Regions from separate parts of the Streptomyces sp. NPDC012508 genome, predicted to be linked through region 3. Evidence: riboswitches for the same ligand, from Rfam matches in the RefSeq annotation. Region 3 holds a riboswitch; each other region holds the start of a gene.

The links. Region 3 has a riboswitch for cyclic di-AMP ahead of ACFY8U_RS32375 (transglycosylase family protein). Riboswitches for the same ligand answer to the same signal wherever they lie in the genome.
Region 1: another riboswitch for cyclic di-AMP. It lies ahead of ACFY8U_RS27475 (M23 family metallopeptidase); the one in region 3 lies ahead of ACFY8U_RS32375 (transglycosylase family protein).
Region 2: another riboswitch for cyclic di-AMP. It lies ahead of ACFY8U_RS09645 (transglycosylase SLT domain-containing protein); the one in region 3 lies ahead of ACFY8U_RS32375 (transglycosylase family protein).

What each region holds. Positions count from the first base shown of each region.
Region 1 is NZ_JBIBEO010000008.1:361,324-371,239, reverse strand. It holds gene ACFY8U_RS27500 (FAD-dependent oxidoreductase) at 1-128, opposite strand, end outside; gene ACFY8U_RS27495 (TetR/AcrR family transcriptional regulator C-terminal domain-containing protein) at 222-899, shown strand; gene ACFY8U_RS27490 (DNA topoisomerase (ATP-hydrolyzing) subunit A) at 1,066-3,522, opposite strand; gene ACFY8U_RS27485 (pitrilysin family protein) at 3,849-5,210, shown strand; gene ACFY8U_RS27480 (M16 family metallopeptidase) at 5,237-6,604, shown strand; cyclic di-AMP (ydaO/yuaA leader) riboswitch at 6,818-6,984, shown strand; gene ACFY8U_RS27475 (M23 family metallopeptidase) at 6,997-7,782, shown strand; gene ACFY8U_RS27470 (GntR family transcriptional regulator) at 7,953-8,636, shown strand; gene ACFY8U_RS27465 (HPr family phosphocarrier protein) at 8,869-9,150, opposite strand; gene ACFY8U_RS27460 (GNAT family N-acetyltransferase) at 9,327-9,916, shown strand, end outside.
Region 2 is NZ_JBIBEO010000002.1:782,742-792,657, forward strand. It holds gene ACFY8U_RS09615 (FAD-dependent oxidoreductase) at 1-671, shown strand, start outside; gene ACFY8U_RS09620 (hypothetical protein) at 668-907, shown strand; partial or broken gene ACFY8U_RS09625 (GntR family transcriptional regulator) at 1,029-1,769, shown strand; gene ACFY8U_RS09630 (PAS domain-containing protein) at 1,811-3,988, opposite strand; gene ACFY8U_RS09635 (lipopolysaccharide assembly protein LapA domain-containing protein) at 4,229-4,483, shown strand; gene ACFY8U_RS09640 (phosphocholine-specific phospholipase C) at 4,666-6,690, shown strand; cyclic di-AMP (ydaO/yuaA leader) riboswitch at 6,977-7,162, shown strand; gene ACFY8U_RS09645 (transglycosylase SLT domain-containing protein) at 7,167-8,015, shown strand; gene ACFY8U_RS09650 (phosphoribosyltransferase family protein) at 8,042-9,334, opposite strand; gene ACFY8U_RS09655 (CapA family protein) at 9,392-9,916, opposite strand, start outside.
Region 3 is NZ_JBIBEO010000011.1:57,788-67,703, reverse strand. It holds gene ACFY8U_RS32395 (nucleoside triphosphate pyrophosphohydrolase) at 1-61, shown strand, start outside; gene ACFY8U_RS32390 (globin domain-containing protein) at 130-1,335, opposite strand; gene ACFY8U_RS32385 (cytochrome P450) at 1,434-2,687, shown strand; gene ACFY8U_RS32380 (transglycosylase family protein) at 2,882-3,823, shown strand; cyclic di-AMP (ydaO/yuaA leader) riboswitch at 4,083-4,258, shown strand; gene ACFY8U_RS32375 (transglycosylase family protein) at 4,262-4,960, shown strand; gene eno (phosphopyruvate hydratase) at 5,271-6,557, shown strand; gene ACFY8U_RS32365 (septum formation initiator family protein) at 6,664-7,137, shown strand; gene ACFY8U_RS32360 (DUF501 domain-containing protein) at 7,256-7,795, shown strand; gene ACFY8U_RS32355 (exopolyphosphatase) at 7,792-8,706, shown strand; gene ACFY8U_RS32350 (NAD(P)/FAD-dependent oxidoreductase) at 9,076-9,916, shown strand, end outside.

The sequences.
Region 1 (9,916 bases), on a different contig from region 3:
AGCCGGTCGGCCTTCTCGACCAGCAGCGTGCGTACGCCCCGGCGGGCGAGGTCGATGGCGAGCACCAGTCCGGTGGGGCCCGCTCCGACGACGACGACGTCCGTCTCCGCGCTCGTGCCGCTGGTCATGCCACTGCCTCCCACGTCCTTAACGTTGTTAAGTTCCATGCTCCGGAGCATGGCCTTAACGTTGTTAAGTTGTCAAGGGGATACCGTGGCGGGGTGGCGACGAAGAAGACGACTCGGCTGGATCCCGCGCAGGTGGCGGAGGCCGCCCTGAGCCTGCTGAACGAGCGGGGCCTCGAAGGACTCACGCTGCGCGCGATCGCCCAGGAGCTGAACGTGCAGGCGCCCGCGCTCTACTGGCACTTCAAGAACAAGCAGGCGCTGCTCGACGAGATGGCGACGGTGATGTACCGGCAGATGGTCGCCGACCCCGTGGCGCGACCGGCCGGCGACCTGAGCTGGCAGGAGCGGATCCTCGCGGTCAACCGGGGTCTGCGCGCCGGGCTGCTGCGCTACCGCGACGGCGCCAAGGTCTACAGCGGTGCCCGCTTCACCGGGACCGACTTCGCCGCGGACATGGAGCTCCAGCTCGGCTCGCTCGTCGAAGCGGGCTTCTCGCTGCCCCAGGCGGTACGGGCCAGCACCACGGCGTACATGTTCACGCTGGGCTTCGTGACGGAGGAGCAGGGCACCGAGCCGGTGCCGGGGCAGCCCCGCGAGGGCTTCGACGTCGAGCGGCGGGCCGAGCGGCTGGCCGACTACCCCCTGTCGGCGGCGGCCGGGGCGGAGCTCTTCACCGACTACGACACCGGCTTCGAGGACGGGCTGCGCCTGATCGTCGCCGGGATCGAGGCGACCTACGCGCCCACGGCCCCGCCCCGCGATCGGTCCTGACACCGGCCCCGCCCCGCGACCCGTCCTGACACCGGCCACGGGCCCATCCGTCCCGGCCCCGTCCGCCCCGGCCTCCCGCCGGCCCGGCCCCACCGGCCCCACGACGGCGAACGCCCCCTGCCCCGCGCGACGGCGCGGGGCAGGGGGCGTTTCGACGGGGGGAGCGCTAGCGGAGGGCGCCCGCCACGACATCGACCGGCTTCGGCAGCGGGGTGCCCGAGCCGTCACGGCGCGGGTCGATCTCGGGCAGATCCACCGGCGTGCCGTTCTCCTGTGCGGCGTGCGCCGGGGTGGCGCCCGCCCAGGCAAGGATCAGCACGTCCTCGCCCTTCAGGAACCGCTGGCAGCGCACGCCACCGGTCGCACGCCCCTTGCGGGGGTACTGGTCGAACGGCGTCAGCTTCGCCGACGTGGCGGCCGAGTCGTCCAGCGTGCCCGTGGAGCCGGCGACCGTGAACACGACCGCGTCCACCGCCGGATCCACCGCCGTGAACGAGATCACCTCGGCGCCCTCGGCGAGCTTGATGCCCGCCATACCGCCCGCCGGACGTCCCTGGGGCCGTACCTGCGAGGCCTGGTAGCGCAGCAGCTGGGCGTCGGAGGTGATGAAGACCAGATCCTCCTCGCCCGTCCGCAGCTCGGTCGCGCCGACGATCCGGTCACCCTCCCTGAGGGTGATGACCTCCAGCTCGTCCTTGTTCGCCGGATAGTCCGGCACGACCCGCTTCACCACACCCTGGAGCGTGCCGAGCGCCAGCCCAGGCGAGGCCTCGTCGAGCGTCGTCAGGCAGACGACGGTCTCGTCGTCCTCCAGGGTGAGGAACTCCGCCAGCGGTGCCCCGCCCGCCAGGTTCGGCGCGGAGGCGGTGTTCGGCAGCTGCGGCAGATCGATCACCGCGATCCGCAGCAGCCGTCCGGCGGAGGTCACCGCGCCGATGTCGCCGCGCTGCGTCGCCGGAACCACGGAGACGATCACATCGTGCTTGGAGCGCCTGCCTTCCGCGGCCGCCGGGATCTCCTCCGTCGCCGTACGGGCCAGCAGGCCCGTCGAGGACAGCAGGACCCGGCAGGGGTCGTCCGCGACCTCCAGGGAGGTGGCGGCGATCGGCGCGCCCGCCGACTCCAGCAGGACCGTACGCCGGTCGGTGCCGAACTTCTTCGCCACCGCGGCCAGTTCGCCCGAGACCAGCTTGCGCAGCTCGCTGTCGGAGTCCAGGATCCCGGTCAGCTCGTCGATCTCGCCGTTGAGCCGGTCGCGCTCGGTCTCCAGCTCGATCCGGTCGAACTTGGTGAGCCGGCGCAGCGGGGTGTCCAGGATGTACTGCGTCTGGACCTCGCTCAGCGAGAAGCGCTCGATGAGGCGCTCCTTGGCCTGCGCCGAGTTCTCGCTGGAGCGGATGAGGCGGATGACCTCGTCGATGTCGAGCAGGGCGACGAGCAGGCCCTCGACCAGGTGCAGCCGGTCGCGCTTCTTGCCGCGGCGGAACTCGGAGCGCCGGCGCACCACGTCGAAGCGGTGGTCGAGATAGACCTCGAGGAGCTCCTTGAGGCCCAGCGTGAGCGGCTGGCCGTCGACCAGCGCCACGTTGTTGATACCGAAGGACTCCTCCATCGGCGTCAGCTTGTAGAGCTGCTCCAGGACCGCCTCCGGCACGAAGCCGTTCTTGACCTCGATGACCAGGCGCAGACCGTGGTTGCGGTCGGTGAGGTCCTTGACGTCCGCGATGCCCTGCAGCTTCTTGGAGCCGACCAGGTCCTTGATCTTGGAGATGACCTTCTCGGGGCCGACCGTGAAGGGCAGTTCGGTGACGACGATGCCCTTGCGGCGCGCCGTCACGTTCTCCACCGTCGCCGTGGCGCGGATCTTGAACGTGCCGCGGCCGTTCTCGTACGCGTCCTTGATGCCGGACAGACCGACGATCCGGCCGCCGGTGGGGAGGTCGGGGCCGGGGACGAAGCGCATCAGCGCTTCCAGGTCCGCGTTCGGGTGCCGGATCAGGTGCCGGGCGGCGGCGATGACCTCGCCCAGGTTGTGCGGGGGCATGTTGGTCGCCATGCCGACCGCGATGCCGGAGGCGCCGTTGACCAGCAGGTTCGGATACGCGGCGGGCAGCGCGACCGGCTCCCGCTCCTGGCCGTCGTAGTTCGGCGAGAAGTCGACCGTGTCCTCGTCGATCGACTCCGTCATCATCAGCGCCGCGGCGGCCATCCTGGACTCGGTGTACCGCATGGCGGCGGGCGGGTCGTCGTTGCCCAGCGAGCCGAAGTTGCCGTGGCCGTCGACCAGCGGGAGGCGCATGGAGAACGGCTGGGCCATGCGCACCATCGCGTCGTAGATCGACGCGTCGCCGTGCGGGTGCAGCTTGCCCATGACCTCACCGACGACGCGGGCGCACTTCACATAGCCGCGGTCGGGGCGCAGGCCCATCTCGTTCATCTGGTAGACGATGCGGCGCTGGACGGGCTTCATGCCGTCGCGGGCGTCCGGCAGCGCGCGGGAGTAGATCACCGAGTACGCGTACTCGAGGAAGGAGCCCTGCATCTCGTCGACGACGTCGATGTCGAGGATCCTCTCCTCGAACGCGTCGTCCGGCGGCGGTGTCTTCGTGCTGCGGCGGGCCATCGCGGCTGCGGCTCCTTCACCAACAAGGTTGATCTGACGCGGACCATTGTGGACCGTCCCACCGACAACGCCGACCGCGACCCGGGTACAGGCCCGCCGAGGGCCGTCCGGGAGCCGTGCGGCGGCCGTACGCCGCCCGTCCCTCAGCCGTCCGTCCGACCGTCCGCGAGCCGTACGCCGGCTGTCGGCCGGGCCGGCCGTCAGCCGTACGCGACATCCGCGCGACCCGGAAGAGGGACGCCGGGAACCTGCGGGAACTTCGCCAGGTGCCGGTGCGCTTGCATAGGGTGGCAGGACTTTTCCACATCGCGATCGAAGGGACGTACATGCCCATGGGTCACACGGCCACGGCAGAGGCCGGCTCCGGCGGCCTGACAGCGACCGAGCACCGGCTGGCCAACGGCCTGCGCGTGGTGCTCTCCGAGGACCACCTGACCCCGGTCGCCGCGGTGTGCCTCTGGTACGACGTCGGTTCCCGCCACGAGGTCGCGGGTCGCACCGGCCTGGCCCACCTCTTCGAGCACCTGATGTTCCAGGGCTCGAAGCAGGTCCACGGCAACGGCCACTTCGAGCTGGTGCAGGGCGCGGGCGGTTCGCTCAACGGCACGACGAGCTTCGAGCGCACCAATTACTTCGAGACCATGCCCACCCACCAGCTGGAGCTCGCGCTCTGGCTGGAGGCGGACCGCATGGGCTCGCTGCTCGCCGCCCTGGACGACGAGTCCATGGAGAACCAGCGCGACGTCGTCAAGAACGAGCGCCGCCAGCGGTACGACAACGTGCCCTACGGCACGGCCTTCGAGAAGCTGACCGCGCTGGCCTACCCCGAGGGTCACCCCTACCACCACACGCCGATCGGCTCCATGGCCGACCTGGACGCGGCGACGCTGGAGGACGCGCGGGCCTTCTTCCGCACGTACTACGCGCCGAACAACGCGGTGCTCTCGGTCGTCGGCGACATCGACCCGGCGCAGACCCTGGCCTGGATCGAGAAGTACTTCGGCTCCATCCCGTCCCACGACGGCAAGCTGCCGCCGCGCGACGGCACGCTCCCCGACACCATCGGCGAGCAGCTGCGCGAGGTCGTCGAGGAGGAGGTCCCGGCCCGCGCGCTGATGGCCGCCTACCGCCTCCCGCACGACGGCACGCGCGAGTGCGACGCCGCCGACCTCGCCCTGACCGTCCTCGGCGGCGGCGAGTCCTCCCGGCTCCACAACCGGCTGGTCCGCCGCGACCGTACGGCCGTGGCCGCCGGCTTCGGCCTGCTCCGCCTGGCCGGCGCGCCCTCGCTCGGCTGGCTGGACGTCAAGACGTCCGGCGGGGTCGAGGTGCCCGAGATCGAGGCCGCCGTCGACGAGGAGCTGGCCCGGTTCGCCTCCGAGGGCCCGACGCCCGAGGAGATGGAGCGCGCCCAGGCCCAGTTGGAGCGGGAGTGGCTGGACCGGCTCGGCACGGTCGCGGGCCGCGCCGACGAACTCTGCCGCTACGCGGTCCTGTTCGGCGACCCGCAGCTCGCCCTGACCGCCGTCAACCGGGTCCTGGACGTCACCGCCGAGGAGGTGCGTGCCGTCGCCGAGGCCCAGCTGCGGCCGGACAACCGCGCGGTGCTGGTCTACGAGCCGATCGGCACCGAACAGAACGACGCCGAGCAGAGCGACAGCGACGAGGAAGAGGGAGCGGACCAGTGACCGACGCTGCCGCGTCTTTGACGAGCATGACGTTCCACCCGCAGCCGGAGCCGGGCACCGCCAGGCCCTGGGCCTTCCCGGCCCCGGACCGCGGAGCGCTGGACAACGGCCTGACCGTGCTGCGCTGCCACCGCCCCGGCCAGCAGGTCGTCGCCGTCGAGATCTTCTTCGACGCCCCGCTGGAGGCCGAGCCCGCGGGCCTCGACGGAGTCGCCACGATCATGGCCCGCGCGCTCTCCGAGGGCACGGACCAGCACAGCGCCGAGGAGTTCGCGGCCGAGCTGGAGCGCTGCGGCGCCACGCTCGACGCGCACGCCGACCACCCGGGTGTACGGGTCTCCCTGGAGGTCCCCGTCTCGCGGCTGCCCAAGGCGCTCGGGCTGCTCTCCGAGGCCCTGATCGCGCCCGCGTTCCTCGAGACCGAGGTCGAGCGACTGGTGCGCAACCGTCTCGACGAGATCCCGCACGAGACGGCCAACCCGGCCCGCCGGGCGGCCAAGCAGCTCTCCAAGGAGCTGTTCCCGGCCGGTTCGCGCATGTCCCGGCCGCGCCAGGGCACCGAGGAGACGGTGGAGGCGATCGACGCCGCCGCCGTCCGCGCGTTCTTCGAGGCGCACATCCGGCCCTCCACGGCCACGGCCGTCGTCGTCGGCGACCTGACCGACGTCGACCTGGACAAGGTGCTCGCCGAGACGCTCGGCGCCTGGACGGGGAACTCCGCCGAGTCCCGCCCGGTTCCGCCGATCACGGCCGACGACACCGGCCGTGTGGTCATCGTCGACCGCCCGGGTGCCGTCCAGACGCAGCTGCTGATCGGCCGTGTCGGCGCGGACCGGCACGACCGCGTCTGGCCGGCCCAGGTCCTCGGCACGTACTGCCTCGGCGGCACGCTCACCTCCCGCCTGGACCGCGTCCTGCGCGAGGAGAAGGGCTACACCTACGGCGTCCGCGCCTTCGGCCAGGTGCTGCGCTCCGACGGCAAGGGCAACGGCGCCTCGATGCTCGCCATCAGCGGCTCCGTCGACACACCCAACACCGGCCCGGCACTTGACGACCTGTGGAAGGTGCTGCGCACCCTCGCCGCGGAGGGTCTGACGGACGCCGAGCGCGATGTCGCCGTGCAGAACCTGGTGGGCGTGGCACCGCTCAAGTACGAGACCGCCGCCTCCGTCGCCGGGACCCTCGCCGACCAGGTCGAGCAGCACCTTCCGGACGATTTCCAGGCGCAGTTGTACGCGCGCCTCGCCGAGACCGGCACGGTGGAGGCGACGGCCGCGGTCGTCAACGCCTTCCCCGTGGACCGTCTCGTCACCGTGCTCGTGGGTGACGCGTCGGAGATCGAGGAGCCGGTGCGCGCCCTCGGCATCGGCGAAGTGACCGTCGTCACCGGCTGATTGAGCCGGACCGCCGGCGCGGTCGGCGGCACCGGAGGACCCCGACGTCACAGTACGTCGGGGTCCTCCTTTTTTGTCCGTATTGCCGCAGAGGGTGGGTGTATGGCCTGTGGCATGTCTTACAAACTGGCGTGTCTGTTTGGTGATTGAAAGATGGTCCGCTTAGCGTCAGTCCGGCTGTTCGCCAGTTGCACCCGCCGCACCCGCGGCATCGGACAGTCATCGCCGAGTCCCCGTCAGGCGCGAGCCTGGGGAGCCGGGGACCCACACGAAGTCCCTGGGGTGAATCGGACGCCTTCGCACCCGTGCGGAGGGGCCCGTAGGAGACCTTCCTGCTCCGAACCCGTCAGCTAACCCGGTAGGCGAGAAGGAAGGAAAGGAACAGCCCCTACATGGCGTTCACCCGTGCCACCGGGAAGCATCGTGGTCCGAGCCGTCTGGCGCGCCGCAGCGCCGGCATCGCCGGCGTCGCGACCCTCGCCACCACCGGCGTCATCGGAACCCTCGCCTCCCCGGCACTCGCCGTCGACACGGACGCGGCCCCCTCCGTCGAGGACACCGGGCTGACCCAGATCGTCGCCGCCGACTCCCTCGCCGAGACCGTCGACGCCCAGGCCGCCGCCCAGGAGCGCGAGGCCGCCGAGGCCGAGGCGAAGCGCAAGGCGGAGGCCCGTGCCAAGGCCGAAGCGAAGCGCAAGGCGGAGGCCCGCGCCAAGGAGATCCGCGAGGCCAAGGAGCGCGCCGCCCGTGAGGCCGAGCGCAAGCGCCTGAACTCCTTCCAGCTCCCCGTGGCCGGCTCGTACGTCAGCACCGGTTACAAGACCGGCGGCTCGCTCTGGTCCTCCGGCAGTCACTCCGGCATCGACTTCCACGCCGCCTCCGGCAGCAAGGTCGTCTCCGTCGGCTCCGGCACCGTCGTCGAGGCCGGCTGGGGCGGCGCGTACGGCAACAACGTCGTCATCCGGATGAACGACGGCACGTACACCCAGTACGGTCACCTCTCGGCCATCAGTGTCGGGGTCGGCCAGTCCGTCACCCCGGGCCAGCAGATAGGCATCTCGGGCTCGACCGGCAACTCCACCGGCCCGCACCTCCACTTCGAGGCCCGCACCACCGCCGAGTACGGCTCGGACATCAACCCGATCGCGTACCTCCGCGCCCGCGGTGTGAACGTCTGACCGTTCGCGGTCTTCCCAGCGCGTCAGAAAAGCCCCGGCTCGTACTAGGCCGGGGCTTTTCGCTGACCAAAAACATATCCATGGTTCCGGGGGAGCCATCGGAAACAATGCCCTGCTGCAATAGAGTCCCGGGAGAACCGGTTTCGCGCGGATTAAGGCGGAGGTCGAACATGCGCATTCCCGCGCACTCTGTATGCACGGCGATCCGGGACGACATCGTCCTCGGGGTCTTCGAGCGCGGCAGCCGGCTGACCGAGGAGCAGTTGGCCCGCCGTTACGGAGTCTCCCGCGTCCCCGTCCGCGAGGCGCTGCGCACCCTGGAGTCCGAGGGCTTCGTGATCACCCGCCGGCACGCGGGCGCCCACGTCGCGGAGCCCAGCGAGCAGGAGGCGGCCGACCTGCTGGACGTACGGTCCCTGCTCGAACCGCTCGGTGCCGCGCGCGCCGCGCAGCGCCGCACGGAGGCGCACCTCAAGGTGCTGCGGGGCCTGGTCAGGCTGGGGCAGGAGCGGGCCAGGCGGGGGCAGGCGGAAGACCTGCGCTCGCTCGGCGGCTGGTTCCACGAGACGCTGGCCCAGGCCTCGGGCAGCCCGGCGCTCACCGCCCTGCTCACCCAGCTCCGGCACAAGATCGCCTGGATGTACGCGGTCGAGATCCCCGCCCAGCCCGTCGAGGCATGGGCCGAGCACGGCGCGATCGTGGACGCGGTGGCGCGCGGCGACGCCGAACGGGCTCGTGCGCTGACGGCGTCGCACGCCGAACGGTCCCTGGCGCTGCACCGGCTGAAACGCCCGGAGCGCGGGCGTGTGAGGGTTTCGCAACATGTCGTCAACACCGCGAGCGTCCGGAATTAACGAGCGGGCCGTATACAAAGGGTGGGAATTTCGCGGGCCTGTCCCTTCGTACAGGGGATGGCGCCCGGAAATTTTCGGTGCGCAAAGTGCTGCCCGCAATGCGTCGCCCGCAATGCGCTGACCGCAATGCGCTGACCGCAAATACGTCGCACGGAGTGTGCCCGCGGAATCGGGGGGACGAAAAAGCCGCGCCGCCGGTGTTCCGGCGTGCGCGGCTTTTTCGGAGATCAGGTCAGACGGTCTCGGGAAGCTCCTCGAGCCCCTCGGCAACCAGCTTCGCCAGGCGGTCGAGCGCGGCCTCGGCACCCTCGGCGTCCGAAGCGAGAACGATCTCCTCGCCGCCCTGCGCTCCCAGGCCGAGCACCGCGAGCATCGACGCGGCGTTCACCGGGTTGCCATCGGCCTTGGCGATCGTCACGGGGACGCCGGAGGCCGTGGTGGCACGGACGAAGATGGAGGCGGGGCGGGCGTGCAGGCCCTCGGCCCAGCCGACGTTGACGCGGCGCTCAGCCATGGTGTTGCCCTTCAAGTCTCAAGCGGGTTGTCTAGACCAGTCTCTCACGGGCCGCGGGGTGCTCGTGGCCGACCTTCGGCCCCCGCGGGAAGGCCGATCGGTCCTCCTTACCTTGCATGGCGACCACGCGCCGCGCGACCGGTGCCCGTGTCGGACTCCGGCCGTACGCTTGCCCCATGCAGTCGGAACAGCCGGGTCGGCAGGCGGAACAGCCGGAGCACGCCTACCCCGACCACTGGGAAGCGGACGTGGTCCTCCGTGACGGCGGCACCGCGCGCATCAGACCCATCACCGCCGACGACGCCGAACGGCTGGTCAGCTTCTACGAGCAGGTCTCCGACGAGTCGAAGTACTACCGCTTCTTCGCGCCGTACCCGAGGCTCTCCGCCAAGGACGTGCACCGCTTCACCCATCACGACTTCGTCGACCGGGTGGGACTCGCCGCGACGGTCGGCGGGGAGTTCATCGCCACCGTGCGGTACGACCGGATCGACGACCGCGGCATGCCCGCCTCCGCACCGGCCGACGAGGCCGAGGTCGCGTTCCTGGTCCAGGACGCCCACCAGGGGCGGGGCGTGGCATCCGCCCTGCTCGAACACATCGGGGCGGTGGCGCGCGAGCGGGACATCCGCCGGTTCGCGGCGGAGGTGCTGCCCGCGAACACCAAGATGATCAAGGTCTTCACCGACGCCGGGTACACCCAGAAGCGGAGCTTCGAGGACGGCTCGGTACGGCTCCATCTCGACCTGGAGCCCACCGACCGCTC
Region 2 (9,916 bases), on a different contig from region 3:
TGGTGGCGGCCCCGGTGCCCACGGACCAGGCGCCGCACGGCATGTATCTCACGCCGGAGGACCGCACCCGCTCGGTGCGCACCGCGCCGTACGACGACGGCCACCGGCTGCTCATCGTCACCGGCGAGGCCTTCGAACCCGGTACGGATCACACGGGCGAGCGTCTCGAACGGCTCACCGGCTGGGCGCGCCGCATCTTCCCGGGGTTCGGCGAGGCGCGGGAGACGTACCGGTGGGCCGCGCAGGACGTGCGGTCGGCGGACCATCTCCCGTACGTCGGTCATGAGCACCCGGACACGCAGCACGTCTTCGTGGCCACGGGTTTCGGTGGCTGGGGGATGAGCAACGGAGTGATGGCGGGCCGGCTGCTCGCCGCGCATGTGACCGGCGGACCGCGTCCGGACTGGACCGAACTGTTCGACCCGCGCCGGACCCTGCCGCTGCGGGAATTCCCCGACGTGGTCAGGGCGCAGGCCTCGGTGGCGCGCCACTATCTCGTCGCCCGTCCGCCGCGCTGTACCCACATGGGCTGCGAGCTCGGCTTCAACGCCTTGGAGGACACCTGGGAATGCCCCTGCCACGGCTCCCGCTTCGCGGCGTCCGACGGCCGCGTGCTGCAGGGGCCGGCGACCAGCCCCTTGGAGAACCCGGAGCGCAGGAGTGAGCCATGACCGTGCCCGCCGAACCGGACCCCGTCCCCCGCGAGCCCCGACCCGGATCCGACCCCGACCCCACTCCCGAGTCCGACCCCGACCCCAGCCCCGAGTCCGACCCCGACCCCACTCCCGGATCCGACCCCGACCCCGGCAGGCCGGAGCAGCCCGAACCGGCGGAGGAACCACCGGACTCCACACCGCCCGAGGCACCTCCCGGGCGCGAACCCCCGGTACCCGAGCCCCCGGACTAGCGGGCCGCCCTCGGCCCCGACGACCCGTTCCCGAGACGCTTCCTCGTGTGCAATCGTGCGAGGGCGCGGCGCCACTCCCGGCCGCCGGGCGGCGCGTCACATGGACATCGGAGAACGGCACATGGGGCATCTGAAGCAGACCCGGCTGGTCACCACCCGGGAACGCCTGCGCGACCAGGTGGCCCACGCTCTGCGCGCCGCGCTGATCTCCGGCGAGCTGAAGCCGGGCGCGGTGTACTCGGCGCCGGGCCTGGCCGAGGACTTCGGCATCTCCGCGACGCCGGTGCGCGAGGCGATGCCCGACCTCGCCCGTGAGGCTGGTAGAGCCGGTACGCAACAAGGGCTTCCGCGTCACCGAGGTCGACGAGCGCGACCTCGACCAGTACACGGACATCCGTCTGCTGATCGAGGTGCCGACCGTGGGCCGGGTGACACTCACGGCGGGCCGCGAGGAGCTGCGGGCACTGCGTCCCATCGCCGAGGAGATCGTGGCGGCGGCCCGCGCCCATGACCTCATCGGCTACCTGGATCGGACCGCCGATTCCATCTCACCCTGCTCGGCCTGTCGGGCAACGCGCGCCTGGTGGAGACGGTCGGCGACCTGCGCAAGCGCTCCCGGCTGTACGGTCTGACGGCCCTTGACGAGCGCGGCGAGCTGCTGCCGTCCGCCGAGGAGCACCTGGAGCTGCTCGACCTGATGCCGGCGGGCGACGCGAGGGGCGCGGAGGCCTGCATGGTCCGCCATCTCAGCCATGTGCGCTCGCTGTGGGCCCGGGACGACGCGGACCTGCGGGCTCAGGACGACGCCGGTCCGCGGCCGAGGACCGCCACGCCCTTCGGCGGGCCGCGCGACGGACGCTGAGCTCGGGGCTCAAGCCCGGCGAGGGGTCTCAGGGCGTGTTCTCAGGGCGTGTACGCGGTCTCGGTCCAGACCGTCTTGCCCTGCTCCGACCAGCGGACACCCCAGCGGTCCGACAGCTCCCCGGAGATGAAGATGCCGCGTCCGCCCTCGTCGGCCGCCCTGGCCCGGCGCAGATGCGGGGCGGCGGTCCCCGCGTCGGAGATCTCGCAGGTCACCGTGTGATCCGCGGGGTTGCGGATGATGCGGAGGTGGATCGGTGGGGTGCCGTGGCGGATCGCGTTGGTCACGAGCTCGCTGACGATGAGCTCGACGGCGAAGGCCGTCTCCGTCAGGCCCCATTCCTCAAGGGTGCGGACGGCCCAGCGGCGGGCCTCGGACACGGCGGTCAGTTCGGGGGTGACCTCCCAGCAGGCGACGTCGTCCGCGTCGAGCGACCGGGTGCGGGCGACGAGGACGGCCGCCTGGTCGAGGGGGAGGTCGTGGAGGTCCGATGCGCTGATCGCACGCGGCGGAACCGCGCCGGCCAGCCGCGCGCGCAGCCCGGCGAGCGCCGCGTCGTCGGGGGCGGCCCGGCCGGACAGGAGGACGAGGGTGCTGCCGGGTGGCACCGGGATCTCGTCGGCGGCGAACGGCGGACCTTCACCGCCCAGCGCGGTCGTCTCCTCCAGGAGACCGCTCCGCCAGCTTCCGTCGGAGTGTCCGACGAGGACGGTCTGGTGGCCGGCGCGGGCGATCGCGCAGGTCTCCGTGACCGGGTCGTGCACGGCGTACACGCACTGGGCGGTCAGCGGTCCCCCCGTACCGGCGGCCACGCGTTCCTCGCCGAGGCGGCGTGTGGTGTCGTCGAGCCGTGCGAGCAGATCGTGCGGGTCGAGGTCGAGCGCGGACAACACCTGGACAGCCGAACGGAGTTGAACCATGGCCGCCATGGCCTCCGGGCCGATGCCCTCGACATGACCGACCGTCAGGGCGACACGGTTGCCGGAGAGCGGGATGACGTCGAACCAGGCGCCGCCGCCGAGTCCGGTGGGGAGGTAGCGGTGTGCCGTCTCCAGGGCGCTCCGGCCGGTGCGGCCCGACCGGGCGAGGTTTCCCTTCAGGGCGAGTGCCACCGCGTGGTCGTGCTCGTAGCGCCGGGCGTTGTCGAGGCAGACGGCGGTGTGGGCGGCGAGGTCCGCCGCGAGACGCAGATCGTCGTCCTCGAAGGGGTCGGGCCTGCGCGGCCGGGAGAAGTGGGCGACGCCGAGGAGGACGCTGCGCAGGGTGAGGGGCACGACGAGGGTGGGCCCGGCCGCGTGAGCCTCCTCCACGTACGGAGCCGGCCCGTGCGCGTCGCCGTAGGGCATGTCCAGGGCGGCGCCCACCTCCGGCGCCTCGTCCGCCTCGGGGGGCCAGCCGGCCACGCAGCGCAGTGCCGTGTCTCCCCACGTCGTGTCCGTGTCGGGGCTGTGGAGCTCCGCGGTGGTGAGGGCGACGTGGGCGACGTCGGCGAAGGTGGGCACGACGGCCCGGACGAGCTCGCGGGCGCACTGGACGGCGTCCAGGCGGAGCCCCATCCGCGCGTGGACGCGGTGCAGCACGGCCAGCCGGTCGCGGGCACGGTCGCGGGCGGTGACGTCGACGGCGGAGGCGACGAGGCCGAGGGGACGGCCCAGGTCGTCCTCGAGCCGGAAGACGGAGACCGTGTAGATGTGTTCGCGTTCGGGATCCGCGAGGGGGTAGCCCGCGACCCGCTGGTCGAAGATGGGCACACCTGAGGCCAGGACCTCACGGAGGGCGTCCTCGAACGATCCGGCGCCGAATCGGGAGTAGACCTCGGAGAACGGGCGGCCGATGATCTCCTCCTCGGAGGCCCCGCGCAACCCGCCGGCCGCCGAATTGATCCGGAGGACGTTCAGGTCGGCGTCGAGCACGTGCAGGCCGACCGGGGACTGGGTGAAGACGGCGTCGAGGACTCCGGAACGGATTCCGCCGGGAAGCGGACCTGCGGGCCACAGACCCCAGCGGCCGGGAGGGTCCCCCTCCCCCACCGGCCCCACCGTGACTCCCTCGGTCAACTTCTCGAGGTCGACGAGCGTGAGCAGTTCGGTCACGGGGCGGCCGAGGATGGCGGCGCGGGGGACGCCGAGGAGGCGTTCGGCGGCCCGGGTCCAGACGACGACCAGACCGCTGTCGTCGAAGACGGCGACGGCCTGTCGCCCCTCGGGGCCACGCCCCACAGAGGCTTCCCGCCCTTCGGGGGTTGCCGGTACCTCCGGGGCTTCCTGCCCCGCTTGTTCCTCACGCTCTGCCATCGTGCCTCGCACTCGGCGTCGACGGACATCTGTCGGCGGGCATCCGTCAGCGGATCATCTGCGGTCGTCGACGCAGCCTAACCCTCGGCACGAATCGAGGCATCCCGGCCATGACGGACATCCGACAGCCAGCGCGCTCGCCCGAAACGTCCGATAATGGGCTGCATGGCCCGTAAGGCATCATCGACGCATCCTCCCCCGACCGTGACGGTCAAGGGCAAGGACATGCGCCTGCGCACGATCGGTTTCGTGGTACTCGCGGCCCTCGCGATCTGGTTCATCGCGGTGAACACCGACTCGGTCACGATCCGCCTGTGGTTCTCGGAGGTCACGCTGCCGCTCTGGAGCGTCCTCACGGTCACTCTGCTCGTGGGGATCGTCCTCGGCCTGCTCATCGCCCGTCGGCGCGCCCGACGCTGACCGGCACCCGTACGGTGTCGCTCGTCGCATTGGTTCGTTTCATGACCAATCAAATCGCCACCATCCGCCGCCCTTCGTAAGTTCACCCAAGAATTACCGCACGAAGGTATACCTTTAAGCTCGCCTCCCCCATCCTGTCCACCGTGTGCCAAGGAGGCACGCGGGGACACGAGAGGCGGGGCATGACTCCCATCAGCCGCAGGGGATTCGTCGGGATCGGGGCAGGGCTCGTGGCGGGTGCGACGCTGCCCACGGGCACGGCGTCGGCCGCCGCCTCCGCCGCGACCGGCACCATCACCGACGTCAAGCACGTCGTGATCCTCATGCAGGAGAACCGCAGCTTCGACCACTACTTCGGCAGACTGCGCGGCGTCCGCGGCTTCGGCGACCGGGCGGCGGGGAACATCCCGGGCGGCTGGGGCATGTTCAACCAGCCCAACTGGGGCGGCCGCCAGTACCCGTGGAAGCTGAGCGCCACCCCGCCGGCGGGCGGTGTCGACGGGGAGACCCTGGCGCAGTGCAACGGGGACCTGCCGCACAGCTGGACCTCGCAGCACGCCGCGTGGAACAAGGGCCGGATGGACAACTGGGTCACGGGCGTCGGCAACACCCGCACCCTCGGCTATCTCGACCGCGGTGACATCCCCTTCCACTACGCCCTCGCCGACAACTACACCGTCTGCGACGCGTACTTCTGCTCGGCTCTCAGCGCCACGGGCCCGAACCGCACCTTCCTCTGGAGCGGCAAGATCGACGCCTCCAGCAAGGACGGCGGCGAAGAGTCCGGGCTCACCTGGGAGACGTACGCCGAGGCGCTCCAACGGGCCGGTGTGAGCTGGAAGGTCTACCAGAACGCCCAGGACAACTACGGCGACAACGGCCTCGCGTACTTCAAGAAGTTCACCGACGCGCGGCCGGGCGACCCGCTGTACGACCGCGGCATGGGCTCCGTGCCGAAGGTCACCGGCTCCACCCCGGACGACATAGCCGCCGCGATCCGCGCCGACGCCCTCGCCGGAACCCTTCCACAGGTCTCCTGGGTGGTGGCGAGCGAGGCGTTCTCCGAGCACCCCTACGCCCCGCCCGGCGACGGCGCGCACTTCGTCGATCTCGTCTACCGCGCGCTGGCCGCGAACCCCGAGGTCTTCGACTCGACCGTGCTGTTCCTCAACTACGACGAGAACGACGGGTTCTTCGACCATGTGCCGCCGCCGGTCGCTCCGCCCGGGACCCCAGGCGAGTACATCGACGGCGTGCCGGTCGGCCTGGGCTTCCGTGTCCCGATGCTCGTCATGTCGCCCTGGACGCGCGGCGGCTGGGTGAGCTCCGAGGTCTTCGACCACACCTCGGTCCTGCGCTTCATGGAGACCTGGACGGCCGCCATCGGAACCCCCGCCACCTGTCCGAACATCAGCGCCTGGCGGCGGAAGGTCACCGGCGACCTGACGGGTGTCTTCGACTTCGCGCGGCCGGTGTACGGAGTTCCCTCCGGCCTGCCCTCCACGGCCAAGGTCATCGGGCAGTCCACCTGCGGCCCGCTGCCGAACCCGGTGCCGCAGGACAACGCCCTGCCCGCGCAGGAGTCCGGCACCCGTCCGGCGCGCGCCGTGCCGTACCAGGTCAACGGCAACCTCGACCGGTTCGAGTTCGGTGCGGCGGGCAAGATCCTCGCCTGGTTCTCGATGACGAACCACGGCGCGCAGGCGAAGCGGGCCGCGCACTTCACGATCCACCCGCACCAGCACCGGGACACGGCGGCATGGCAGTACACGGTGGACCCGGGGGCGACGTCCACGGACTTCTTCAACATCGGGCTCGGGTCCGGGTCGGGCAAGTACGACATCTCGATGATGGGCCCCAACCGCTTCCTGCGCCGTTTCATCGGTGACGCGTCGAAGGCCGGCAAGGCGATCGAGGTGGCGGCGCGGTTCGCGACCGAGCCGGGCACCGGGAAGACGGCGATCTACTTCAGGATGACCAACGCCTCGGCCGGTCCCGCGACCTTCACGATCCGCTCGAACGCCTACCGCACGGACGGGCCGTGGACGTACACGGTCCCGGCGAACTCCTCGCGCGAGGACTTCTTCAACGCCGTGGCGTACAACGACGGCTGGTACGACTTCACGATCACGGCCGACATCGACGGCACCTGGTCGCGCCGTTACACCGGTCACATCGAGACCGGCGCCTCGAGCATCACAGGCTGACGTACACCATCAGTCCCTACCAAAAGGGACACAAGGGCAATTTCATGCCCTTGTGTCCCTTTTCTCGACTCGGCTTAATTTACGGGTATGACCGTTTTGGCCGTCCGGGTGACATGAATCACGCGATCGGGACGCAACCTATCCGGACGGACCCCCTCCCCTTACGCCCCAAGGCAGTTCGGTGTGCTCGTCGCCGCCGGGAACTCATTTCTGAATTCCCTGTTCATTTCGCATCCACGCCCAGCCTTGTTCCGTCCGACATTTCTCGCCTACGGTCACCCTCGACCCGGACGGATCGCCGAATCCTGCCACCGTCCGAAAAGACCAGCCATTCACCCGTCGGCAGGAGCGGGGGACCCAGTTTTTTCGCCGCCCGGATTTCCGGAGCGGCTTGGGGTGAAGCCGCACCCGTGCGGCCGGGCAGCTCCAGCCCGAACCCGACAGCTCACCCCGCAGGCGCCGGAGAGGAATCCTTCATGCCCGCTCACGGTAAGCACCGGCGCCCCAAGCGACGTCCCCTCAGCCGCAGTATCGCCCTCGCGAGTACGGGTGGAGCCGCGCTGGCTCTCCCCCTCGTCGCGACGGCCGGCGCGCACGCGGCGCCGAACGCGGCGCCCGCCGTCGCGCCCATCCAGAAGACCGCCTTCACCAGCCCGGCGAAGATCGCGGAATCGGTTCCCGCGGCGGGGAATTCCGCCGCCAAGATCTATACCGTCGTCGGCGGTGACTCCCTTTCCGTGATCGCGCACGAACAGGGTGTGCGAGGCGGCTGGAAGGCCCTGTACCAGGCGAATCGCAAGGCCGTCGGTGACAATCCGTCACTTATTCACCCCGGTCTGGAACTCTCGCTGAGCGGGAAGCCCGCCGCCGCCAAGAAGCAGAAGTCCTCGGCCCGTACGACGAGCACGGACCGCGCGGACCGCTCGCAGGAGCGGAGCGCCGCTCCCGGCGCCGCCGCGACCAAGACCCCCGCCAAGGCCGCTCCGGCCGCCGCCAAGAGCTACACCAACGACCTGGACGGCTGGATCCGCGAGTCGCTCGACGTCCTGCAGAAGTACGGCATTCCCGGTTCGTACGAGGGCATCCACCGCAACATCATGCGTGAGTCCTCGGGCAACCCGCAGGCCATCAACCTCTGGGACTCCAACGCCGTCAAGGGCACCCCGTCCAAGGGCCTCCTGCAGGTGATCGAGCCGACCTTCCTGGCCTACCACGTGCCCGGTACGTCCATGGACCTCTTCGACCCGGTCGCCAACATCACCGCTGCCTGCAACTACGCCGCGGACCGCTACGGCTCCATCGACAACGTCAACGGACCGTACTGACAGTCGCTCCGGAAACGGGCGGGCGCTCACCCACGAGCGCTCCGGAAGTGGTCGGCGAACCAGCCCGCGGCGAGTTCGCCGACCACTTCCAGCGTGCCCGGCTCCTCGAAGAGGTGCCCGGCACCGTCGACGACGACAAGCCGGTTCTCGCAGGTGAGCCGCGCCTGCGCCGTCTCGTTCAGCTCCCGGACGAGGGGATCGCGGCCCCCCACGATCAGCAGCGTCGGGGCGCGCACCTGCGCGAGGCGCGCCCCGGCGAGGTCCGGGCGGCCGCCGCGCGAGACGACGGCGGCCACGTCGGACAGCGGGTCGGCGGCAGCCCACAGGGCGGCCGCGGCGCCCGTGCTGGCGCCGAAGTAGCCGATCCATAGCCCGTCGAGGCCCGGCCGGCCCGCCAGCCAGTGCGTGGCCCTGGCCAGCCGGCCGGCCAGCAACTCCGTGTCGAACACATTGCTGCGGTCGTCTGCCTCCTCCTCGGTGAGCAGGTCGAACAGGAGCGTTCCGAGACCGGCGCGGTTCAGGCTCTCCGCGACGGCCCGGTTGCGGGGGCTGTGCCGGCTGCTGCCGCTGCCGTGGGCGAACAGCACGATCCCCGGGGCGCCGTCGGGCACCACCAGGTGGCCCCCGACCCGCGCCTCCCCCGCCGGGATGCGCACCTCCGGGTCCTGGTCGTCCGTGCCGCGCCGGGCGTGGTGGCGCTCCAGACAGGCGACGACCTCCTCGTCCGGTGTCTGCGAGAAGTCCTCGTAGAACTGGCCGATCGCGTAGAAGAACGCCGGTTCGTGGACGCTGATGGTCTCGTCCGCCTCCCGGCCGATCCGCTCCGGCCAGTCGCTCGGCGCGACGGGCACCGCGAGGACGATCCGCGCGGCCCCCTGGGCACGGACGACCCGGCAGGCGGCCACCGCCGTGGCGCCCGTCGCCAGTCCGTCGTCGACGACCACGGCCGTCCGGCCGTCGAGGCGGGCCGGTGGGCGGTCGCCCCGATAGCGCCGGGCCCGCTGCCCGAGCACGGTGCGCTCACGGGCCTCGACAGCGGCCAGGTCGCCGCCGGAGACCCGGGTGTCGGCAAGGACATGGTCGTTGAGGACCCGGACGCCGCCCTCGCCGATGGCGCCCATGGCCAGCTCCGGCTGGAAGGGCACCCCCAGTTTGCGTACGAGACAGACGTCCAGGGGCGCTCCGAGTGCGTCCGCGACCTGTTCGGCGACCGGCACGCCGCCGCGGGGAAGTCCCAGGACCACGACGTCATGGCCCTTGAGGTGCTCCAGGCGTGCGGCGAGCTGCCGTCCTGCGTCCGTGCGATCGGTGAAGTACATGTGCCGCTCGTCTCCCTGGTCCGGAGCGTGTGCGCGGGCGGTGCGTGCCGCCGCCCGTCAGGCGGGGCGGGCGACGAGGGTTCCGTCCTCGTCGAGGTCGACCCGCGCGCCGTAGGGCCGGCTCTTGCGGCCCAGGACGTCGTGGAGCCAGCGCGCGTCTCGGCGGGGGGCGTGCTCCAGCCGCAGGCGCCGGGCCCTCAGGGGAATCATGCGTACCTCCTGGAGTCGGCCGTCCTCGGGCCTCAGCGAGACGAGGTACAGCAGACGCAGGTCGTCGCGGTACTGCTCGTAGCCCGTGATGCCCTCATAGTCGTTGATCAGGTCGCCGCAGCCGTGGAGGACCAGCTTGCCCCGGTGGACCTCCACGGGGCGGGGGTGGTGCGAGGAGTGGCCGTGCACCACGTCCGCGCCGGCGTCGATCAGCGCGTGCGCGTAGTCGACGTCGCCGCGGGAGAGCGCGTACCCCCAGTTCGATCCCCAGTGGATCGAGACCATGACGATGTCGCCGGGGCGCCTGGTGTCCCGGATCCGGGTGAGGAGGCGCGTGGCGGCGGTGTGGCTGGGCCCCGAGGCGAAGTGGAC
Region 3 (9,916 bases):
GGCCGCCCGCGTGTACCGGGACACGATCCTCGCGGCGGAGGCCGCCCTCAGGACGGCGTGAACGCACGGAGCGGGGCCACCGGGGCTTGCGAGAGCACCGGGAGCGGCGGGGTGTCGGCCGGGTTCTGATCAGGGGCCGTGCGGTGCCCGTGCCGCCGGGTCGTGCCAGGGGACTTCCGGGGGGTCGATGAACCACTCCGCCGTGCCGATCGCACGGGTGCCGAAGCCGGCCACGGCCGGCAGGCGGTCGTGGTGGACGCGGGCCGCGCCGAGATGGTCGAGGACCGGGAGGGCCTCGGCGAGGAAGCCGGGCGGACCCGCCAGGTACACGTCGTGGGCCGGCCAGTTGCCGCAGGTGTACAGCGCGTGGAGCAGCCGCTCGGTGGCCTGGTCGCGGGGGTGGCGGGGCGCGGAGGTGATGTACGTGACGTGCAGCCCGGGTATCCGTTCCCGCAGGCGCTCGGCGTCCTCCTTCCCGTACAGGTACTCCTTCGCGCGCGCGACGAGGAAGAGCCGGGCCTCGACGCCCTCCGGTCCTGCCGCCACCTCTTCGAGCAGCGCCTTGACGGGCGCCCAGCCGGTCCCGGCGGCGATGTAGCTGCGCGGGTCGCCCGGCGCGGTCCGCGCGGTCAGCGCGCCGCCGGGCGCGCTCAGCCGCAGCCACTCGCCCTCCCGCGTGTCGTCGACGAGCGCCGTGCTCATCGCACCGCCCGGGATGCGGCTGACGTGCAGGTCCACCGTCCCGTCCGCGCGGACGGCGTTGGCCAGGGAGTACGTCCGCCACACCCGGGGGACCCGCAGCGAGCTGACGCCGACGTACTGTCCGGGCAGATGGGCGAAGGGGCGGCGCGGCTTCAGGGTGAGGACCGCCAGGTCCTCGCCGAGCAGCTCGCGCCGGACGACGACGGCGTCCCACCACGCCGGCTGCCCCTCGGCCTCGGCCTGGTCGGCGCCTCGCATCATGAGCTCGGCGACGTACCCGTACGCCTCGGTCCACGCCTTCTCGGCCTCGACGGTCCAGGCGGCCCCGGCGGCGTGGGCGAAGGCGGCGGTGAGGCTGGAGCCGAGAGCGGCGTAGAGCGCGGGGGTGGCGAGGAACTTGCGGTGGTCGCGTCCCAGATGGGCGAGGTACTCCGGCAGCCCGGGGTCCTCCAGGTGGGCCACGACATGGGTGAGCGCGGCGAAGAGCCGGTCGCGCTGGGCCCGCATGTCCTCGGGGAAGAGCTCGCGGACGCCCGGGTTGTGCCAGAACAGATGGGAGTAGAAGAAGGTGACGGCATGTTCGGCCCGCCTCTCGACGACGGCGAACGTGCTTCTGAGTAACTGGGCATCCACGCGGGAGAATCTAGGCCACGCGCCTTCACAGGACGATCACATCTCGGGGACCGGTCGGCCCGGAGGCCGACGCGACGCCGACCTTGTACCGTCTCAGGGTGAGTACGCCCCCCGCCCAGCCCCCCGCTCCCGAGCTCTTCACCTGGGAGTTCGCGACCGATCCGTACCCCGCCTACGCCTGGCTGCGTGAGCACGCGCCCGTGCACCGGGCGAAGCTCCCCAGCGGGGTCGAGGCGTGGCTGGTGACGCGGTACGCGGACGCCCGGCAGGCCCTCGCCGACCAGCGGCTCTCCAAGAACCCGGCGCACCACGACGAGCCGGCGCACGCCAAGGGGAAGACGGGGATCCCGGGGGAGCGCAAGGCCGAGCTGATGACACATCTGCTCAATATCGACCCACCCGACCACACCCGGCTGCGGCGGCTGGTCTCCAAGGCGTTCACCCCGCGCCGGGTCGCCGAGTTCGCTCCCCGGGTGCAGGAGCTGACGGACCGGCTGATCGACTCCTTCGCTGCGAAGGGCGAGGCCGACCTCATCCACGAGTTCGCCTTCCCCCTGCCCATCTACGCGATCTGCGACCTGCTCGGCGTGCCGGCCGAGGACCAGGACGACTTCCGGGACTGGGCCGGGATGATGATCCGGCACGGCGGAGGACCGCGCGGCGGTGTGGCGCGGTCGGTCAAGAGGATGCGCGGGTATCTGGCGGAGCTGATCCACCGTAAGCGGCTCGATCCCGGCGACGACCTGATCTCGGGGCTCATCAAGGCCTCCGACCACGGCGAGCACCTCACCGAGAACGAGGCCGCCGCGATGGCCTTCATCCTGCTCTTCGCCGGCTTCGAGACCACGGTCAACCTGGTGGGCAACGGGGTCTACGCCCTGCTGCGCAACCCCGGTCAGCGCGAGCGGCTCCAGGCCTCGCTCGCGGCGGGGGAGCAGGGGCTCCTGGAGACCGGTGTCGAGGAGCTGCTGCGCTACGACGGGCCGGTGGAGCTGGCGACCTGGCGGTACGCCATGGAGCCGCTGACGATCGGCGGGCAGCGGATCCCGGCGGGTGATCCGGTCCTCGTGGTGCTGGCCGCCGCCGACCGCGACCCGGCGCGCTTCGAGGAGCCGGACACGCTCGATCTGTCCCGGCGCGACAACCAGCACCTCGGCTACGGGCACGGCATCCACTACTGCATCGGCGCGCCGCTCGCCCGCCTCGAAGGGCAGATCGCGCTCGCGACGCTGCTGACTCGCCTGCCGGACCTGCGACTTGCCGCGGATCCGGCCGATCTGCGGTGGCGCGGAGGGCTCATCATGCGGGGATTGCGCACGCTTCCGGTCGAGTTCTCCCCTTTGGGTGACTGACGGACCGTCAAGACTGTGACTTTCGCGTGATCTCCGCTGCATCGACTTGTTACTGACGTTCGAATGCCGCTACGTTCACCGTCACCTCAGCAGTCACGCGAAAGGCCCTCCCCATGCGCTCCGGGAACGGACGACACCGCAGACCCCGCCAGGCCCCCGCCATCGTTGTCGCCGCAGGCGTGACGGGATCGGCCTTGGCGCTTCCCCTCCTGGGTGCCGGCTCGGCGTCCGCCGCCGACGCCGCCACCTGGGACCGGGTCGCCGAGTGCGAGTCGGGCGGCCTGTGGAGCGCCCACTTCGGCAACGGGCTCTACGGCGGACTCCAGTTCACCCAGGAGAGCTGGGAGCGGCACGGCGGCCTCGCGTACGCGACCAGTGCGGACCTCGCCAGCCGCGCCCAGCAGATCGCGGTGGCGGAGAGGGCGTTCGCCGCGGGCGACACGCAGTGGGCCACCTGCGCCCCGATCGCCGGGCTGACGAACGACGGCGCCAGGCCCGATGTGGACCCGGGCCCGGCCGTGAAGCCGGCGGAGCCCACGGGTCCCCTCCCGGAGTCGAACCGGACCGCGGGCCTTCCGGCCGGATCCGAGACGTCGTCCCCCGAGGCCGGCACCCCCGAGGCGGAGACCCCCGAGACCACCTCGCGGGGGGCGGACAGGTCGACCGCGACGCCTGAGGCGTCCACCACGCCCGGGACGTCCGGCACGCCCAGCGCTCCGTCGACCCCGGGTACCGGGAAGCATCGCGGCGACGCGGCTCCGGAGGAGTCGGTCAATCCGGGCAAGAGTGGCGAAAAGGGCCGCCATGCCTCCCCGGCCGACTCGCCGACCGGCACCCCGTCTGACACCCCGACACCTGGCGCGGACGCCGATGCGGCAGATCAGGACAACCGGGGCAGTAAGGGCACTCCGGACAGCCTGGACAACACGGCCGCTCAGGACATCACCGACGCGATCGGTGAATACACCGTCAAGCCGGGCGACAACCTCTCGGCGATCGCCCAGCAGAACGAACTCCCGGGCGGCTGGGGCGCCCTCTACGACGCCAACCGCTCGACGGTGGGCACCGATCCGGACCTCATTCTCCCTGGCCAGAGCCTCGACCTCAGTCTCGGGTCGACCGCGAACCAGGGGTAGTTCGGGATCGTATGTCCGGTTCTGCGCCAGTGAGACATGGGTCTCTTTGTCTCAACTGGCGCGTCCCGTCCGCAAACTCTGCTTCCGTCACCTCTCACCTGCGTAAATACCCTTCGTCCCGAGGTAAGTAGGGATGATTTGTCCGACCTGGACCTCTTTGAACTTCCCCCGGGTCTGTGTCTACGGTCAGGACCGCTCGCCACCGCGGGCCCCGTCGACCGAATCGCCGAATCCTGCCGTCGGCCGATGGGAACAGTCGTCGCGTCAAGCGCCGTAGGCAGGAGCGGGGGACCCAAGGTAAGTGCCGTCCCCGGCCGTTGAGACAGACGGCCGACGGACCGGCTTGGGGTGAAGCCGCGCGCAAGGTCGCGCGGCCGGGCAACTCACATGGCCCGAACCCGACAGCTCACCTCGCAGGCGTCGGTGAGGAGAAGTTCCATGCTGTTTTCCGCCAAGGGCAAACACCGTCGTGCCTCCAAGGCCACCCGCGCCGTCGCCCTCGCCGGTGTCGCCGGTGTCGCCGTCGCCGCCCCGCTGATGACCGCCGGGTCCGCCTCGGCCGCCACGGCCTCCGAGTGGGACACCGTCGCCCAGTGCGAGTCCGGTGGCAACTGGTCCATCAACACCGGCAACGGCTACTACGGCGGCCTGCAGTTCTCCGCCTCCACCTGGGCCGCCTACGGTGGCACCGCGTACGCCGCCACCGCCGACCAGGCCTCGAAGTCGCAGCAGATCACCATCGCCGAGAAGGTCCTCGCCGGCCAGGGCAAGGGTGCCTGGCCGAGCTGTGGCGTCGGCCTCTCCAACGCCGCCTACACCGGTGGCGCCGCCGAGACCGCGCCGGCGAAGCCGGCCGCCCCGAAGCAGCAGGAGCGTCAGGCCGAGGAGCCGACGACCCGCAGCGAGACGCGGACCGCCCCGAAGAAGGCCGAGTCCACGAAGACCGTCACCACCCCGACCGGCAAGAAGGTCAAGAAGGGTGACGGCGAGTACAAGGTCGTCGCCGGTGACACCCTGAGCACCATCGCCGCCGCGCACGACGTCAAGGGCGGCTGGGCGAAGCTCTTCGAGCTCAACAAGGACGTCGTCGAGGACGCCGACCTGATCTTCCCGGGCCAGCAGCTTCACCTGAAGTGAGCCCGGCGGCTCGCGTGAGTCCGGCGGCTCACGCGGGTCCGATGACCCTCCCGCGGTGACCACCCCGGTCCGGAGCGTTCTTCCCCCGTGCGCTCCGGGCCGGGGTTCCGCGTGTCCGGGGGCGCAGCCCCGGTTACCACCGAGTAGTTCTGGGGGTCTTTGGCCCCAGATGCGTGCCCTTGGGTCCTTTTTCGTCCCAGGGGGCGGGCGCCCGGCCGACGGGAGCCCTGGAGCCGGTTAGGCTCTTGCCGCAAGGCCAAAGCGACCCTGCACCGCAAGCGTCACATCTAGCGTCACATCCCAGAAGGAGATGCTCGTGCCGTCCATCGACGTCGTCGTAGCCCGGGAAATCCTGGACTCCCGAGGCAACCCCACGGTCGAGGTCGAGGTCGGCCTCGACGACGGCAGCACCGGCCGTGCTGCTGTTCCGTCCGGTGCCTCCACCGGTGCGTTCGAGGCCATTGAGCTCCGTGACGGAGACAAGAACCGCTACCAGGGCAAGGGCGTCGAGAAGGCCGTCCTCGCCGTGATCGAGCAGATCGGCCCGGAGCTCGTCGGCTACGACGCCACCGAGCAGCGCCTCATCGACCAGGCCATGTTCGACCTGGACGCCACGGACAACAAGGCCTCCCTCGGCGCCAACGCCATCCTCGGTGTCTCCCTCGCCGTCGCGCACGCCGCGTCCGAGGCCTCCGACCTCCCGCTCTTCCGCTACCTCGGCGGCCCGAACGCGCACCTGCTGCCCGTTCCGATGATGAACATCCTGAACGGCGGCTCGCACGCCGACTCCAACGTGGACATCCAGGAGTTCATGATCGCGCCGATCGGCGCGGAGTCCTTCTCCGAGGCCCTGCGCTGGGGCACCGAGGTCTACCACACCCTCAAGTCCGTCCTGAAGACCAAGGGCCTGTCCACCGGCCTCGGCGACGAGGGCGGCTTCGCCCCGAACCTGGACTCCAACCGTGAGGCGCTCGACCTCATCCTGGAGGCCATCAAGCAGGCCGGTTACGTCCCGGGCAAGGACATCGCGCTGGCGCTCGACGTCGCCGCGTCCGAGTTCTACAAGGACGGCTCGTACGAGTTCGAGGGCAAGTCCCGCTCGGCCGCCGAGATGACCGAGTACTACGAGGAGCTCGTCTCCGCGTACCCGCTGGTCTCCATCGAGGACCCGCTGTTCGAGGACGACTGGGCCGGCTGGAAGGTCCTCACCGACAAGCTGGGCTCCAAGGTCCAGATCGTCGGCGACGACCTGTTCGTCACCAACCCGGAGCGCCTGGCCCGCGGCATCGAGGACGGCGCCGCCAACGCCCTGCTTGTCAAGGTCAACCAGATCGGTTCGCTGACCGAGACCCTGGACGCCGTCGAGCTGGCCCAGCGCAACGGCTTCAAGTGCATGATGTCGCACCGCTCCGGCGAGACCGAGGACGTCACCATCGCCGACCTCGCCGTCGCCACCAACTGCGGCCAGATCAAGACCGGCGCCCCGGCCCGCTCCGAGCGCGTCGCCAAGTACAACCAGCTCCTGCGCATCGAGGAGATCCTCGACGACGCGGCCGTCTACGCCGGCCGCAGCGCCTTCCCGCGCTTCAAGGGCTGATCGGCTGATCCCGGGGAACCCTCGGTTACGTACGTCCCCGCACCCGGTCCCGTACCGTGTGCGGGGACGCACTTGTTACGGGACGACACAGGGGAGGCGACAGGAGATGGCCGCGAAGGACCGGGACCGGTTCTCCACCGCGACCAGGATCAGGTTGCTCGGCGAGCAGACCGCCGCCCGTGTCTACCGCTCCCAGACCCGCCGTCAGGCCCGCCGCTCCCGGCTCACCGGCCGGGCCGCCTTCCTCGCCCTGGTGGTCTGCTCGCTGGTCGTCGCGCTCGCGTACCCCATGCGCCAGTACGTCTCCCAGCGCGGCGAGATCGCCGAGCAGGAGCGCCAGGCCGCCGACGCCGCCGCGCGCGTCGAGGAGCTGCGGGACGAGAAGGCCCGTCTCCAGGACCCCGCCTACGTCCGCCGGCTGGCCCGCGAGCACCTCCACTACGTGATGCCCGGCGAGACCGGCTTCACCGTGAACGACCCCGAGGCCGAGCGCGCCCGGCGCACCGAGCAGGGCGCCGCCGAGCACCCCTGGTACTCCGACCTCTGGGACGGCGTCGACCGCGCGGACGCGCGCCGCTAGCGCGGGCGACCCGCACACCGGAGCCGACCCGCAGCCGACCCGCAGCCGACCCGCACCGAAGCAGACCTCCCCACCGACCGCCCCCGACGACACTCCGACGAGAAGACAAGACGTAACGATGGAAACGCCCCCTCCGCAGACCGCACGCACCGAGCCGACCGAGGCGGACGTCGCCGCCTTCGAGCAGCAGCTCGGCCGCCCGCCCCGGGGTCTGCGCGCCATCGCGCACCGCTGCCCCTGCGGCAACCCGGACGTCGTCGAGACCGCGCCGCGGCTCCCGGACGGCACCCCGTTCCCCACGACGTACTACCTGACCTGCCCCCGCGCGGCCTCCGCGATCGGCACGCTCGAGGCCAACGGGGTCATGAAGGAGATGCAGGCCCGGCTCTCCACCGACCCGGAGCTGGCCGCCTCCTACCGGGCCGCGCACGAGGACTACATCGCCCGCCGTGACGCCATCGAGGTTCTCGAGGGCTTCCCGAGCGCCGGTGGCATGCCCGACCGCGTGAAGTGCCTGCACGTCCTCGTCGGCCACTCGCTGGCCGCGGGACCTGGCGTGAACCCGCTGGGCGACGAGGCGATCGCCATGCTGCCGGAGTGGTGGGCCAAGGGCCCCTGCGTCACGCCGTGCACGGACGAGAAGGAGTCGGCGGAGTGACCCGGGTCGCGGGCATCGACTGCGGTACGAACTCCATCCGCCTGCTGGTCGCCGACGTCCACCCCGAGACCGGTGAGCTGGTCGAGCTGGACCGGCGGATGACGATCGTCCGGCTCGGGCAGGGCGTCGACCGGACCGGCCGCCTCGCGCCCGAGGCGCTGGAGCGGACCTTCGCGGCCTGCCGTGAGTACGCCGCCGTCATCAAGGAACTGGGCGCCGAGCGGCTCCGCTTCGTGGCCACCTCCGCCTCCCGTGACGCCGAGAACCGCGACGAGTTCGTGCGCGGCGTCCTGGACATCCTGGGTGTCGAGCCCGAGGTGATCACCGGTGACCAGGAGGCCGAGTTCTCCTTCACCGGCGCCACGGGCGAGCTGCACGGCACCGAGACGTACCTGGTCGTGGACATCGGCGGCGGCTCGACCGAGTTCGTCGTCGGCAACAAGCACGTCGAGGCCGCCCGGTCCGTCGACATCGGCTGCGTACGGCTCACCGAGCGCCATGTCCGCAGCGACCCGCCGGCCGCCGAGGAGGTCGACGCGATCCGCGCCGACATCCGGGCCGCGCTCGACCTGGCCGAGGAGACCGTCCCGATCCGTTCGGCCGGGACCCTGGTCGGGCTCGCGGGCTCCGTCACCACGGTCGCCGCGATCGCGCTGGGGCTCCAGGAGTACGACTCGGAGCGGATCCACCACTCCCGTGTTCCGTACGAGAAGGTCGCGGAGATCGTCGGGTCGCTGCTGGGCTCCACGCACGCCGAGCGCGCCGCGATCACCGTGATGCACCCCGGGCGAGTGGACGTCATCGTCGCCGGGGCGCTCGTGCTGCTGGAGATCATGGAGCGGACCGGGGCCCGCGAGGTCGTCGTCAGCGAGCACGACATCCTCGACGGAATCGCACTGTCCGTGGCATAACGGGCACCCGGCGACGCGTCCGGAATCGGTCCGCCGAGAAAGTTCGTGAAGTTCTTCACAAGGAAAAGGGCCCTGATGGGGGCTGTGGAGGGCCATTAAGGCCTCCAACGCCCCTGTCGGGGCTCTTTCGTAGGCGGGGAGCCCGGTTCGCTCGATGTTTCCATCGTGTGAATGCACCCTGTGGTTCCGCGTTAACGGGGGCTCTCCAGGCCAGTTCAGTAGGGGTGAACAACGTTCACCCCTGCACCCTGGTTCCTTTGCACGACCATGACCTGGGTCACGTGGGCGGCGGAGTGTAGCAGAGGTACCCGAAGAGCTTGTGAAGGGGCGCACGAGCGACCCCCCTGGGAGGGGTGGATACTCGGATGCATGAGCACCACGGAGCGTCCCAGGATCCTCGTAGTAGGCGGTGGGTACGTAGGCCTGTACGCAGCTCGACGCATCCTCAAGAAGATGCGTTATGCGGAAGCGACCGTCACGGTCGTCGACCCGCGCTCGTACATGACGTACCAGCCCTTCCTCCCCGAAGCCGCCGCAGGCAGCATCTCCCCGCGCCACGTCGTCGTCCCGCTGCGACGCGTCGTGCGCGGAGCCGAGGTGCTCACCGGTCGCGTCACCAGCATCGACCAGGACCGCAAGGTCGCCACGATCGCGCCGCTCGTCGGCGAGGCGTACGACCTGCCGTTCGACTACCTGGTCATCGCGATGGGCGCGGTCTCCCGTACCTTCCCGATCCCCGGCCTGGCCGAGCAGGGCATCGGCATGAAGGGCGTGGAGGAGGCCATCGGCCTCCGCAACCACGTCCTGGAGCAGCTCGACAAGGCCGACTCCACGACCAACGAGGAGGTCCGCCGCAAGGCGCTGACCTTCGTCTTCGTGGGCGGCGGCTTCGCCGGAGCGGAGACCATCGGCGAGGTCGAGGACATGGCCCGCGACGCGGCGAAGTACTACACCAACGTGAAGCGCGAGGACATGCGCTTCATCCTGGTCGACGCCGCCGACAAGATCCTTCCCGAGGTCGGCCCGGAGCTGGGCCGCTGGGGCAAGGAGCACCTCGAGGGCCGCGGTGTCGAGATCTACCTCTCGACGTCCATGGACTCCTGCGTCGACGGCCACGTCGTGCTGAAGAACGGCCTCGAGGTCGACTCCAGCACGATCGTGTGGACCGCCGGCGTCAAGCCCAACCCGGCGCTCTCCCGCTTCGGCCTCC